Regions from separate parts of the Serratia sarumanii genome, predicted to be linked through region 1. Evidence: predicted binding sites of a transcription regulator. Region 1 holds the regulator's gene; the other holds the start of a gene.
What was found. The regulator LexA, encoded in region 1, represses DNA repair genes until DNA is damaged. The targets are predictions, from matches to a motif close to TNCTGTATGTACATACAGNA.
Positions count from the first base shown of each region.

Region 2: the regulator LexA is predicted to act here: its motif matches at 6,005-6,024, upstream of rmuC (DNA recombination protein RmuC).

Region 1 covers NZ_CP124750.1:4,554,983-4,562,114, forward strand. Annotated here, with positions in the region: gene dusA (tRNA dihydrouridine(20/20a) synthase DusA) at 1-770, opposite strand, end outside; gene SSARUM_RS21590 (sugar O-acetyltransferase) at 881-1,453, opposite strand; gene zur (zinc uptake transcriptional repressor Zur) at 1,699-2,211, shown strand; gene SSARUM_RS21600 (CsbD family protein) at 2,314-2,523, opposite strand; gene dinF (MATE family efflux transporter DinF) at 2,839-4,176, opposite strand; gene lexA (transcriptional repressor LexA) at 4,279-4,887, opposite strand; gene SSARUM_RS21615 (diacylglycerol kinase) at 4,990-5,358, opposite strand; gene plsB (glycerol-3-phosphate 1-O-acyltransferase PlsB) at 5,507-7,132, shown strand, end outside.
Region 2 covers NZ_CP124750.1:221,861-228,992, reverse strand. Annotated here, with positions in the region: gene tatC (Sec-independent protein translocase subunit TatC) at 1-386, opposite strand, end outside; gene tatB (Sec-independent protein translocase protein TatB) at 390-959, opposite strand; gene tatA (Sec-independent protein translocase subunit TatA) at 963-1,226, opposite strand; gene ubiB (ubiquinone biosynthesis regulatory protein kinase UbiB) at 1,307-2,938, opposite strand; gene ubiJ (ubiquinone biosynthesis protein UbiJ) at 2,935-3,543, opposite strand; gene ubiE (bifunctional demethylmenaquinone methyltransferase/2-methoxy-6-polyprenyl-1,4-benzoquinol methylase UbiE) at 3,557-4,312, opposite strand; gene rmuC (DNA recombination protein RmuC) at 4,391-5,938, opposite strand; gene SSARUM_RS01015 (DedA family protein) at 6,079-6,609, opposite strand; gene SSARUM_RS01010 (tyrosine-protein phosphatase) at 6,689-7,132, opposite strand, start outside.

The DNA of each region.
Region 1 (7,132 bases):
GTCTGCGCGCCGAACAGTTCGCTGTCGACCCGCGCCAGGATGCCCGGATTCTGGTACGCCTCGCGCCCCATCATCACGCCGTCCAGATGCTGCAGGTGCTGCCGCGCCTCCTCCAGCGTTTTCACCCCGCCGTTGATGGCGATGGTCAGCGCCGGGAAATCCCGCTTCAGCTGATAAACGCGCGGGTAGTCGAGCGGCGGCACTTCGCGGTTCTCTTTCGGGCTGAGGCCGGAGAGCCAGGCCTTGCGCGCGTGGATGGTGAACATGTCGCACTCGCCGCGCCCGGCGACGGTCTCGATAAAGTCGCACAGGAAGGCGTAGCTGTCCTGATCGTCGATGCCGATGCGGGTCTTCACCGTCACCGGGATCGACACCACGTCGCGCATCGCCTTGATGCAGTCGGCGACCAGCGTCGCCTGCCCCATCAAACAGGCGCCGAACATGCCGTTTTGCACGCGATCGGACGGGCAGCCGACGTTGAGGTTAATCTCGTCGTAACCGCGCTGCTCCGCCAGTTTGGCGCAGTGCGCCAGCGCGGCCGGATCGCTACCGCCCAGCTGCAGCGCCACCGGATGCTCTTCTTCGCTGTAGGCCAGGTAGTCGCCTTTGCCGTGGATGATCGCGCCGGTGGTCACCATTTCGGTGTACAGCAGCGTTTCCTTGGTCAGCAGGCGGTGGAAGTAACGGCAATGACGATCGGTCCAGTCGAGCATCGGCGCGATGGAGAAACGATTGGCGGCGTAGGTTGGGGCGTGGTTGTCTTTCGTCATGCTGAGTTACTGGCTACCTGAGTCTGTCTGGGTTCAACGAACGGCGCGCGGCCGCAAACGGCTATTATAACGACAATCGGCGCCGTTGGGAAAACCGCCTTATCTGCGCCCTATTCCAACGCGCGGATAACCCGGCACGGCTGCCCCAGCGCCAGCACGTTGGCCGGGATGTCGCCGGTCACGATGCTGCCCGCGCCGATAGTGGTGCCGTCGCCGATGGTCACGCCCGGCAAGATCACCACGTTACCGCCGATCCACACATTGCTGCCGATGGACACCGGCTGCGCCGAGGTGCGGAAAGGGAAAGCCGGGTCACCGGTAAAGCGTTCACCGGCCTTCAGCGGATGACTCGGCGTGTAGATTTGCACGTTGGGGCCGATCAGCGTGTTGTCGCCGATGGTGATGGTATTGCAGTCGAGGAACACCGCATTGACGTTGATAAAACAGTTCTTGCCGATGCGGACATGTTGCCCGTAGTCGCACCAGAACGGCGTTTCGATCCAGCTCGCCTCGCCCCAGGCGCCGAACAGTTCGCCGAGCAGACGGTTTTTCTCGTCCGCCTGATGCGAACCCAGCTCGCCCAGGCTTTTGGTCAACGCTCTGGCCCGATGGTACATAGCAATCAATTCTTCATCGCGGCTGTTGTACACCTGGCCGCTTAACAGCTTCTCTCTTTCCGTCATCGCACAAGGCTCCTGCTCATCACGCGGGTGAAGCGCGTTATACCGCTCTCGCCCGCCGCTCTCCAGCGCTAAAACCGGCAATGTTGATTTGTCGCCCTGCGGCGGGGAAAAGTTGTGATGCATCTCTCTTTTAGCGCACTCTGCGCGCCTTTCCCTGCGCAATCCTCAGGGGAAAAGGGGGCAACTCTCGGCGATTCGCCGTAATCATGGTAAAATCGGCTTTTTTACGTACCGGGATATTTGCGATGAACTCAACCACCCAGGAAAAGCTGCTGGCGCAGGCGGAACGCCTCTGCCAGCAACGCAATGTGCGATTGACGCCGCAGCGGCTGGAAGTGCTGCGTCTGATGACTCAGCAACCCGGTGCAATCAGCGCTTATGACCTGCTCGATCTGCTGCGCGTCGCAGAACCGCAGGCCAAGCCGCCGACGGTATACCGCGCGCTGGATTTTCTGCTGGAGCAAGGGTTTATCCATAGAGTGGAATCCGCCAACAGCTACGTGCTGTGCCACCATTTCGAACAGCCGATGCACACGTCCGCACTGTTTATCTGCGACCGCTGCGGCCAGGTGACCGAACGCACCACTGAAGGCGTAGAGGAAACGCTGCAGAAGCTGGCGCAGGAAGCCGGATTTGCGCTGCGCCACAGCGTGGTGGAAGCGCACGGTTTGTGCGCCGGCTGCGTGGAGGTTGAGGCGTGCGACAGCAAGCATGACTGCGCCGAACACGATCACAGCATCGCCATCAAGAAGAAGTAAGACGAAGTCAGGTACCTCCCTGTACCTGCGGCCGGGGCGCCAGAGGATGAGAGCGACGCCGGCCTGCGCTGGGCAAGCCGCCTTCAATGGCGGCCCTGCAAATTACCAGCGGTGTTTGGTGTGTTCTTCCCAGGCTTTCACCTCTTTCTCGGCCGCCTCTTTCTGGTAACCGTAGCGCTCCTGGATTTTGCCGACCAGCTGTTCGCGTTTCCCTTCGATGACCGTCAGATCGTCATCGGTCAGCTTGCCCCATTTTTCCTTCACTTTGCCTTTCAGCTGCTTCCAGTTACCGTCGGCTTGATCTTTATTCATAGTCTCTCCGTTAACCTGTGGTGAATCAGTGATCCCTGTCGCCGGCCGGGGTTAACCAGAAATTTTTCTGGCTGATGCTCCCTTCACCTTAAGGAGCACCGTTCCCCTTCATTTACCAGCCACATGATTCATTCTAGTTAAACATGGAAATAAAAAAGCCAAAACACAGAACAAAAAACCATTAACTGACAAAATAAAAACAAAAAACGCCAGCAAACAACGAACTAACGCGAACGGGACCAGGCTGAAAACATGTAAGCAAACATGACAAAAAACATAAGAAAAACTAACCATTACCCCAACAGAACGCCCGGATTAATGTGCGGTAAACCAGCTGCCGCGCACCTGGTGGCGGTGCCAAATCCAGCCCAACGCCACGCCGCGCAACGTCAGAAACACCGCCAGCGCCAGCCAAAGCCCGTGGTTGCCAAGCAGCGGCACGCTGAACAGCGTCAGACCATACCCTGCCGCAGCCACCGCCATGCTGTTACGCATCTCGGCGCCGCGCGTGGCGCCGATAAACATGCCGTCCAGCAAATAGCACCACACCCCGACCAGCGGCAGAATGACCTGCCACGGTAAATAATGGGCAGCCAACGCACGCAGCTCCGGCAAGGAGGTCAACGCCGCCACGATCTGCTGGCCGGTAACGGCATACGCCAGGCCGAAGGCCAACGCGACCAGCCCCGCCTGCCTGCAGGCCGCGTGCCACACCTTACGCAGTTGGCTATCGTCCCGGGCGCCGTAGGCGTGGCCTGAATGGGCCTCCACCGCATAAGCGAAGCCGTCGAGCGCATAGGCGGTGAACGTCAGCAGATTCATCAATACCGCATTGACCGCCACCACCTCGCTCCCCAGGCGAGCGCCGAAAATGGTCAGCGACGCAAAGCACAGTTGCAGCAACAGTGAACGCAGCATGATGTCGCGGTTGAGCGCCAGCAGGCGACGCAGATCGCCGCGCCAAGCCTGGCGCAGCATCGGCAGGGTAATACCGCGCAGGCGCATCACCCGCCACGCCAGCCACAGGCCGAGCAACAGCGTGGCGTATTCGGCGATGGCGGTGGCCGCCGCCGCCCCTCGCACGTTCCAGCCCAGGCCCATCACCAGCCAGATATCCAGTACGATATTCAGCAGGTTGCCGACGATCAGCAGGATCACCGGCGCCCGCACGTACTGCACGCCGAGCAGCCAGCCCAGCAGCACCAGATTGGCCAGCGCCGCCGGGGCGCTGAGCCAGCGGATCTCAAGAAAACGCCGCGCCTGTTCCAGCACTTCGCCATCGCCACCGACGATCCGCAGCGCCAGTTCGATCAGCGGATAACGCAGCAGGACGATCGCCGCTCCGGCCAGCAGCGCCAACAGCAGCGGTTGCATAAAGGCGCGCGCCAGCGCCTGCGGGTTCTGTGCCCCCAGCGCCTGCGCCGCCAGGCCGGTGGTGCTCATGCGCAGGAACAACAGCAGCATGAACAGGAAGCTGGTCGCCACCGCGCCGATCGCGACGCCCCCCAGATAGATCGGGCTGTCGAGGTGGCCGATCACCGCGGTGTCCACCAGCCCGAGCAGCGGCACGGTAATATTGGAGAAAATCATCGGCAGGGCCAGGCGCCACAGAGCTTTATCGGTGTCGCTGGTAAAGGCGGAAATCAAGCGCATGATGAGAAGTTCCCGTAGCGGTGGCGAATGGCAAGGTCAGAAACAAAAACGCCCCAGAACAGGGGCGATTGATACAAGGAGGCGGCACTGAGGGTGCGACGATTAAATCCAGTCGCCGTTGCGGATCACGCCGACCGCCAGCCCTTCGATAGTGAAATTCTGCTGACGCAGATCGACCACGATAGGTTGGAATTCGTTGTTCTCTGGCAGCAGTTCAACCACGTTGCCGTGCTTTTTCAGGCGCTTGACCGTCACTTCGTCTTCGATGCGCGCCACCACGACCTGGCCATTGCGCACGTCTTGCGTTTTGTGCACCGCCAGCAGATCGCCATCCAGAATGCCGATGTCGCGCATCGACATGCCGTTCACCCGCAGCAGGAAATCGGCGCTCGGTTTAAACAGGGAAGGATCCACCTGGTAGTGCCCTTCGATGTGCTGCTGCGCCAGCAGCGGCTCGCCGGCGGCGACGCGGCCGATCAGCGGCAGACCCTCTTCTTCTTCCATCAGCAGGCGGATACCGCGCGAAGCACCGGAGACGATTTCGATCACGCCTTTGCGTGCCAGCGCCTTCAGGTGTTCTTCGGCGGCGTTAGGCGAACGGAACCCCAGACGCATCGCGATCTCGGCACGCGTTGGCGGCATGCCCGTTTGCGAAATGTGCTCGCGAATCAGGTCGTAGACCTCTTGCTGTCTGGTAGTTAGTGCTTTCATTCCGCCCCCTGTTTGTTTATACAGTCTTGCTGTGAGTATATACAGGTAAGCGCGGATTGGGAACCGAAGATTAAATAAAAATCAGTCAGTAGGCGCTTTTCGTCAGCCGAAGTGCTGCCATAAGACCGTGCCCCAAACGAACAGCGCCAGCACGATCGCCAGCGACACCGCCGCCGATCCCATGTCCTTGGCTCGGCCGGACAGCTCGTGATGTTCGCTGCCGATGCGATCCACCACCGCCTCGATCGCGCTGTTCAGGATCTCGACGATCATCACCAGCGCTACCGATCCGATCAATAAAATGCGCGCTATCGCACCCACATCCAGCCAGACAGCCAGTATGATAGCCAGGAGGGTGACCACCAGTTCCTGGCGGAACGCCGCTTCGTGCTGCCAGGCGGCGGAAAGCCCTTTATAGGAATAGCCGGCGGCCTTGATGATGCGGGTCAGTCCGGTTGCTTGGTTTGCCATGTTTTCGTGCCTTTCTCAGAGGTCGGTCATAATAAAAAGAGTCTAGAACAGTCCGCGCTGACGGCTCTCGGTTTTCGAACACCACAGATCTGCTACCCGGTTTCTGGTATGCTTGCGGCGCATTGCTAACAAGAGGCTTCACGTTGTTATGTCAGGTTGGCGTAAAATTTATTATAAAATATTGAATTTACCACTTAAATTGTTGGTAAGAAGTAAGGTCATCCCTTCAGATCCGGTTACCGAGCTAGGGTTGGATCCCTCACGGCCGATTTTGTATGTTTTACCTTACAATTCCAAGGCGGATTTGCTGACGCTGCGCACCCAGTGCCTGGCGCAGGATCTGCCCGATCCGCTCAACTCGCTGGAGATCGACGGCACCGTGCTGCCGAGCTACGTGTTCATTCACGACGGCCCGCGCGTGTTCCGCTATTACACCCCGAAAGAAGAGTCGGTAAAGCTGTTCCACGACTATCTGGATCTGCATCGCAGCAATCCGGATCTCGACATTCAGATGCTGCCGGTTTCGGTGATGTTCGGCCGCTCGCCGGGCCGCGAAGGCCACGGTACGCCGCACCTGCGTCTGTTGAACGGCGTGCAGAAATTCTTCGCCGTGCTGTGGCTCGGCCGCGACAGCTTCGTGCGTTTCTCCAACACCGTTTCGCTGCGCCGCATGGCCACCGAACACGGAACGGATAAAACCATCGCGCAGAAACTGGCGCGCGTGGCGCGCATGCACTTCTCGCGTCAGCGCCTGGCCGCAGTGGGCCCGAGCCTGCCGGCCCGTCAGGATCTGTTTAACAAGCTGTTGGCGTCCAAAGCGATCGAAAAAGCGGTCGAGGACGAAGCGCGCAGCAAGAAGATCTCACACGAGAAGGCCCAGCAAAACGCCATCGCGCTGATGGAAGAGATCGCCGCCGATTTCTCCTACGAAACCGTGCGCCTGTCCGACCGCGTGCTGAGCTGGACCTGGAACCGGCTGTATCAAGGCATCAACGTCACCAACGCCGAGCGCGTGCGCCAGCTGGCGCAGGACGGCCACGAGATCGTCTACGTGCCCTGCCACCGCAGCCACATGGACTATCTGCTGCTGTCCTACGTGCTGTATCACCAGGGCCTGGTGCCGCCGCACATCGCCGCCGGCATCAACCTCAACTTCTGGCCGGCCGGCCCGATCTTCCGTCGCCTGGGCGCGTTCTTCATCCGCCGCACCTTCAAGGGCAACAAGCTGTACTCGACGGTGTTCCGCGAATACCTCGGCGAGCTGTTCACCCGCGGTTACTCGGTGGAATACTTCGTGGAAGGCGGCCGTTCCCGCACCGGGCGCCTGCTGGAGCCGAAGACCGGCACCCTGTCGATGACCATCCAGGCGATGCTGCGCGGCGGCACCCGTCCGATCACGCTGGTGCCGATTTACATCGGTTACGAGCACGTGATGGAAGTGGGTACCTATGCCAAAGAGCTGCGCGGCGCCACCAAGGAAAAAGAGAGCCTGCCGCAGATGCTGCGCGGCCTGCGCAAGCTGCGCAACCTGGGCCAGGGTTACGTCAACTTCGGCGAACCGCTGCCATTGACGGCTTACCTCAACCAGAACGTGCCGCAGTGGCGCGAGTCGATCGATCCGATCGAAGCCCAGCGCCCAAGCTGGCTGACGCCGACGGTCAACGATCTGGCCGGCCAGATCATGGTGCGCATCAACAACGCCGCCGCGGCCAACGCCATGAACCTGTGTTCCACCGCGCTGCTGGCCTCGCGTCAGCGTTCGCTGACCCGCGAG
Region 2 (7,132 bases), 750 kb from region 1:
ACGATGAAGTAGGCGAAGGCCATGCCGAGGTAGAACAGCAGGCTGCTGGACACCAGCAGCGGCATCATCAGGCGGCGTTCATGCTTGTACAGCGCCGGCGCGATGAATGCCCACACCTGATACAGAATCATCGGCGCGGAGACAAACACCGAGACGATCATGGTCAGCTTGATCGGCGTAAAGAACGGTGACGCCACGTCGGTGGCGATCATGCTCGCCCCGGCCGGCAACTGCTTGAGCAGCGGTGCAGAAACCAGCTGGTAGATGTCGTTGGCGAAAAACACCAGCACCACGAACACCGCCAGCACGCAAATAATCGAGTTCAACAGCCGCTTGCGCAGCTCTATCAGATGACTGATAAGGGGTTGGGTATCTTCAACAGCCATGTATTAACGATCGCCACTAGGTTGGTGAGACGCTGGGGTTTTATCCGCAACAGGTTCGACAGGTGCCGGCGCGGTTTCCACCGGTGCTTTGGCCGGTTGCGCCGCCACGGGCGCAGCCGGGGATGCAGCCGCAACGGCCTCAGGCTCCGCTGCCGGTTTTGGCACGGCAGCGGGCGCGCTGGCGCGGGTTGCCGCTTCCGCCGGCGTCACGCCGTCGTGCAAAGCTTCCGGATCGATGGCCTGCGGGTTATGAATGGTGTTCGCCAGCTCTTCTGTCTCGCCCCGGTAAGTGCGTTTCAATGATTCCGCCGCGTCTTTCAGCTCATCCATCGATGCCTTCAGTTCCGGCGTCAGGTTCTGCAGGCCGGCCTGTTCGGCTTTTTTCAGGCTGTCCTGCAGCTCCTGTAGCTTCAGTTCCTGAGACAGTTCGTGCTGCACCGAGGCCGCCAGCGAGCGCAGCGCGCGGATCCAGCCCGACACCGTTCTGACCGCGACCGGCAACCGTTCCGGCCCCAGAACAATCAGGCCGATCACCAGCACCAGCAGCAGCTCACTAAACCCAATGTCAAACACGGTTTATACCTGCTCTTTGTTCTTCGACTCTTCCGGTTTCACTTCCGGCTGCTTATCGGTAATAGGCTTGGCCGCGAAGTCAGCGTCATCCAGGCTGCTTTTTTCAGCCGTGTTGGGGTTCGACGGCGTATCGTCGCCGATCGCCTTTTTGAAGCCCTTGATCGAGGCGCCGAGATCGGAGCCCAGCGTGCGCAGTTTTTTGGTGCCGAACAGCAGTACCACGATCACTGCGATGATCAACAATTGCGTAATACTAATACCGCCCATTTCAATTACCTCTAATTTTAAAGGGTCTTTTAAAGCCAGCCCGCATTATAGGCTCGGCCTTACCAGAGTAACGAATTAAATCAGGTGGTTCGCTTCCAGCCAATCACCCAGCATACGATGCCGGCGGCCATCATCCAGGCGGGAAACACCTCGATTTGCCCCAGCAGCAACAGCGTACCGCTTACTAACAGTGTAGCGCCAACGCCGAACAAATAACGTGACTGCCCCTGACGAACCCGCTGAGCCTGCATTTGGTTGGTCAGCTTATCAACGCTTTGTTGCAACAGTTTATGCTGCTGCAGGCTGTCGTAAAACAGCTCGGGCAGTTCGGGCAGCTTCTCCGCCCAGAACGGCGCTTTCTCTTTCAGCGCGCGCACCACGGCAGGAATACCGACCTGATCGCGCAGCCAGCTCTCGAGGAACGGCTTGGCGGTAGTCCACAGATCCAGCTGCGGATAGAGTTGGCGCCCCAGCCCTTCAACATACAGCAAGGTCTTCTGCAATAACACCAGCTGCGGCTGCACTTCCATATTGAAGCGGCGCGCAGTGTTGAACAGGTTGAGCAGCACGTTGCCGAAGGAAATTTCCGCCAGCGGCTTCTCGAAAATCGGCTCGCACACGGTGCGAATGGCGAATTCGAAGTCTTCCACGTTGGTGTCGCGCGGCACCCAACCGGAGTCGACGTGCAGTTCCGCCACCTTGCGGTAATCGCGGTTGAAGAAGGCGATGAAGTTTTCCGCCAGATAGCGCTTGTCATCCTTGTTCAGCGAGCCGACGATGCCGCAGTCGATGCCGATATAGCAAGGATCTTCCGGATGTTCGTAGCTGACGAAAATATTACCGGGATGCATGTCCGCATGGAAGAAGCTGTCGCGGAATACCTGGGTAAAGAACACCTGGACGCCGCGTTCCGCCAACAGTTTCATGTTGGTGCCCTGCTGCTCCAGCGTGGCGATATCCGAGACCGGAATGCCGTAGATGCGCTCCATCACCAATACGCTTTCACGGCAGTAGTCGGAATAAACTTCCGGTACGTACAGCATCGGGCTGCCGTCGAAATTGCGGCGCAGCTGAATGGCGTTGGCCGCTTCGCGCAGCAGGTTCAATTCGTCCAGCAGGGTTTTCTCGTACTCGCGCACCACTTCACGCGGGCGCAGACGGCGGCCGTCCGGCAACAGCTTCGGCACCCAGCCGGCCAACCGGTACATCAGCCGCACGTCGGCCTTGATGATCGGCCCGATATCCGGCCGGATCACCTTCAGCACCACTTCCTGGCCGGTGGTTTTCAACCGCGCGGTATGCACCTGCGCGATCGAGGCAGAGGCCAGCGGCTGCTGATCGAAATCGTCGAACCAGGTTTCCAGTGGGCCACCCATCGCCAGCTCGATATGTTTACGCGCCAGCGCGCCGTCGAAAGGCGCCACCCGATCCTGCAGCAACGTCAGCTGATCGGCAATGTGCGGCGGAAACAGATCGCGGCGGGTCGACATCATCTGGCCGAACTTGATCCATACCGGCCCCAGCTCCTGCAGCGCCAGCCGCAGCCGTTCACCCAGCGGCTTGTCCTTGTGCCGATTCGGCATCCAGAACAGCAGCCGGCGGCCAAAGCGCAGCGGCAGCGTCAAACGCATCTTAGGGATCAGTTCGTCCAGCCCATAGCTGAGAAAAACGCGGACGATAAAATACAAACGGCGCAGTTCGCCTGGGGTCATCGCTTGCCCTCCAACTTGTCCATGCGGGCAAACAGCGCTTCCGCGCTGCGGGCGAGAGCATCAACTTCTTCGTTGAACCACACCACTTCCAGCGGCCCCGGCGCCAGGCGCCACTCTTCCGTCAACGTCTCCGCCATGTCCTGCTGCCGGCGCATAAAGCCGGCTTTCAGCAGCGAGGCGCCTTTTCCCAGCGCCTGCGTAATGCCCTGGGCGGCGATATCGCCGATGTAAGGCGCCAGCCACTCCGCCGGATCCCACTCCGCCAGATCGAGCAGGCCAACCAGCTGTTGCACCACCTGAATATCGCCTTCCACCGTCAATTCGCCGCTGCGCATCAGCACCGGCAACTGCTGGCGATCGCGCAGCTTCAGTAAGGCGGGAATGCGGCTGCGCACCGTGCAATCGGCGCTGTCTTCGGACTGCCCCAGCACGTCCACGCGCAGTTCGCTGAACACCAGCACCAGCGGTGAAGCCAGCTCTTCCAGTTCGATGCGCAGCACCTTGCCCGCCAGGCGTTGGCGAGCGGCTTTCATGCTGCGATCGCGAAACAGCAGGTTATTCAGCGAGGTTTCCAGCGCAGCGGTCAGCAGAGGGGTAAACAGCATCGGCATCTCCCTCTCAGAACTTGAAGCCGCGATGCAGGGCGACAATCCCACCGGTCAGGTTGAAATAGGTGACGTTTTCAAAACCGGCGTTGCCCATCATGCCCTTCAGGGTTTCCTGATCGGGGTGCATGCGGATCGATTCCGCCAGGTAGCGGTAGCTGTCCGGATCTTTCACCACCAGCTCGCCGATCTTCGGCAGCACGTGGAAGGAGTAGGCATCGTAAGCCTTGCTCAACGGCGCCAGCAGCGGCTTGGAGAATTCCAGCACCAGCAGGCGGCCGCCCGGCTTGAGCACGCGGAACATCGAGCGCAGCGCTTTGTCTTTGTCGGTGACGTTGCGCAGGCCAAAGGAGATGGTGATGCAATCGAAGTAATTGTCCGGGAACGGCAGCGCTTCGGCGTTGGCCTGCACGTAATTGATGTTGCCGACGATGCCGCGATCGCGCAGCTTCTCGCGTCCCATCTTCAGCATCGAATCGTTGATGTCCGCCAGCACCACCTGCCCCTGCTCGCCGACCATGCGGGAGAACTTGGCGGCCAGGTCGCCGGTACCGCCGGCCAGATCCAGCACGCGCTGCCCGCGGCGCACGCCGCTGCAGTCAATGGTGAAACGCTTCCAGATACGGTGGATGCCGAACGACATCAGGTCGTTCATCACGTCATACTTTGCCGCTACCGAATGAAAAACGTCCGCCACCATGGCCTGTTTTTCGTCTCTAGCGACGGTGCGAAAACCGAAATCGGTGGTTTCCTGCGGTTGATCTGCCATTGTCCTGCCTGCTATTCAGTCAATTTTGTGTGGATGAGTGTACCAGAAGCTCGGAGAATACCCCACCTCGCCACGGCCTCAGCCGTGCGAAACGAAGCCCGGTTCCCCGGCAGTATCGTCATCGTCTTTCGTCTGCGGCAGCGCGGCGACATCGTCGTCGTTCGCCTCTTCCGCTTCATCGTGTTGCGCGCCGGCTTGCTGCGCCAGCAGCGGGTTTATCGGCCGTTTGACCTCAACCCCCAGCGCGCGGAAACCTTCAATTTGGCCGATAAGATTACCACGGCCTTCACTCAGTTTGTTCATCGCCTGACGATAACTGCCCTGCGCCTTGTCCAGGCTCTGCCCCAGCGCGGACATATCGTCCACGAACAGCCGCATCTTGTCATACAGTTTCGCCGCGCGATCGGCGATGCGCTGCGCGTTCTGGCTTTGATGCTCATAGCGCCACAGGTTGGTGATGGTGCGCAGCGCCACCAGCAACGTGGTCGGGCTGACCAGCATGATGTTGTGCTTGAGCGCTTCGCTGATCAGCTCCGGTTCGCGATCGATAGCCAGCAGGAAGGCGGGCTCGACCGGAATGAACATCAGCACATAGTCCAACGAGCGCAGCCCCGGCAGCTGCTGATAGTCCTTGCGGCCCAGCATGCGAATGTGGCCGCGCAGCGAGGCGATATGTTCGCTCAGCGCCGCTTCGCGCTCCACCTCGTCTTCACCGTTGAAATAGCGCTCGTAGGCGATCAGCGACATCTTGGCGTCGATCACCACGTCCTTGCCCTGCGGCAGGCGCACGATCACATCGGGCTGCATGCGGCTCTGGTGATCCACCCGCACGTTGACCTGCGTTTCATACTCGTGTCCTTCGCGCAGGCCGGAAGCCTCCAGCACCCGGCTCAGCACCACCTCGCCCCAGTTGCCCTGCGTCTTGTTGTCGCCTTTGAGCGCCTTGGTGAGGTTGATGGCTTCCCGCGCCATCTGCGCGTTCAACTGCTGCAGATTGCGTATCTCGTGCGTTAGCGTGTGGCGCTCCCGCGCTTCCTGACCAAAACTGTCCTGCACCTGCCGGCGGAACCCGTCCAGCTGTTCACGCAGCGGCAGCAGCAACCGATCCAAGCTTTGCTTATTTTGCTCGTCCACCTTGCGGCCGCTGTGTTCAAAAATGCGGTTGGCGAGGTTTTCAAACTGGGTGGTGAGGCGCTGTTCGCTGTTGATAAGCAGGCGCTGCTTCTCTTCCGCCGCCATGCGCGTCTCTTCCAGACGGATGGTGACTTCGCGCAGCTCGGCCTCCTGCGCGCTGTTGACCTCGCGCTGGGCGCGCAGCTCCTGATTAAGCAGTTCACATTCGTTGCGCCAATGGTTGAGCTGTTGCAGCTTTTCATGCCCGGCCGCCAACTGGCTGTGCAGGTTGCGTAGCTCCAGCTCGCTCTGCCGCAGCTGTTGCTCGTGGCGCTGCAGAGCCTCTTGCCGCGCCGCCGTTTCCTGCTGCGCCTGCTGCAACGCTTGCTCCAGCAACCGCAGTTCAGTTTCATGTTGCGCATTCGCCTGCTGCACCCGCAGACTGGCGATCAGCCACCCCAACAGCATGCCGATCGCGACACCGCCAATCCCATAAATCAGACTGGTATCCACCCTGCCTCCTGTTGCACCTTGCCGTTCCGGCGTTTCGCACGCCCATTGCCCGTCACGTTAAGGGGAGGCTGTATGGATGTCCAGCCTGATTTTGCCCGCCGAGCACAATATTGCGCGGCGCTGCGCAATTTAGCGAGAAATCAGCCCAGCCACTGGCTGAGCCACTTGATGCCGAATGCCCCCGGCGCCAGAATGCCGAACGCCCAGATCATCGCCGACGTGACGTTGGCTAACTGGAAATAACGCTGCGGCATGCCGCAAATGCCGCCCACCAGCGGCACCACGGCGCGCAGCGGGCCGAAGAAGCGGCCGATGAAAATGCCCAGCACGCCCCAGCGTTCAAAGAACGCGTGGCCGCGCACCAGCAGCTGCGGATTGCGCGACAGCGGCCACATATGGGCCACGCGATCCTGATAGTGATAGCCGATCCAGTAAGAGAGCCAGTCGCCGAAAAACGCCCCGACGGCGGCGGCGGCCCAAATCGGCCAAAAGGCGATGCCGCTTTCGCCGATCAGCGCGCCCAGCGCCAGCAGGATCACCGTGGCCGGCAGCAGCAGCGACAAAAACGCCAGCGACTCGCCGAACGCCAGGAAGAAGATGATGGGAATGGCCCAGCCTTCGTGCTGACGCACGACGTCGCTGACCCAGTTGATAACGTCATTGAGGCTCAATGCGGGGCTCCTGATACGCGATAATTCGCCGCCTAGGATAGGCCGGGGCGAGTTAAACCCCGGCTAAACGCGCGGCGATTTACTCGAGGTAGAACGCCTGCAGCGCTTCGCGCTGGGCTGCGCCCAGGCCGTATTCCGCTTCCAGCCAGCGGTCGGTGGAACCGTATTGCTGACGGATGCAGCCCAACGCCGTCATCAGGAACTCCTCGCGCGCGCTGAGCACGTAGGCGAATTGCTCCAGCGCCGCCGCATTCAGCTTGATAGACAGTTGATCCAGCATCTGCTCGCGGAAAGTGGCCAGCGTGGTTTCGGTCAGCAGATAGTCTTCCAGCACCGTCGCTTCGTCGGCCCCCAGCGCGAACAGCACCAGTGCCGAACCGACCCCGGTGCGATCCTTGCCGACCGCGCAGTGCTGCACGATGGCGCCGCCGCCAGGATTGCTCAACAGCTGCGCCAGCCGCTGATAGGCCGCATTGCCGAACGGCAGGCGGCGATACAGCTCCAGCATGAACGCCCGGGCGTC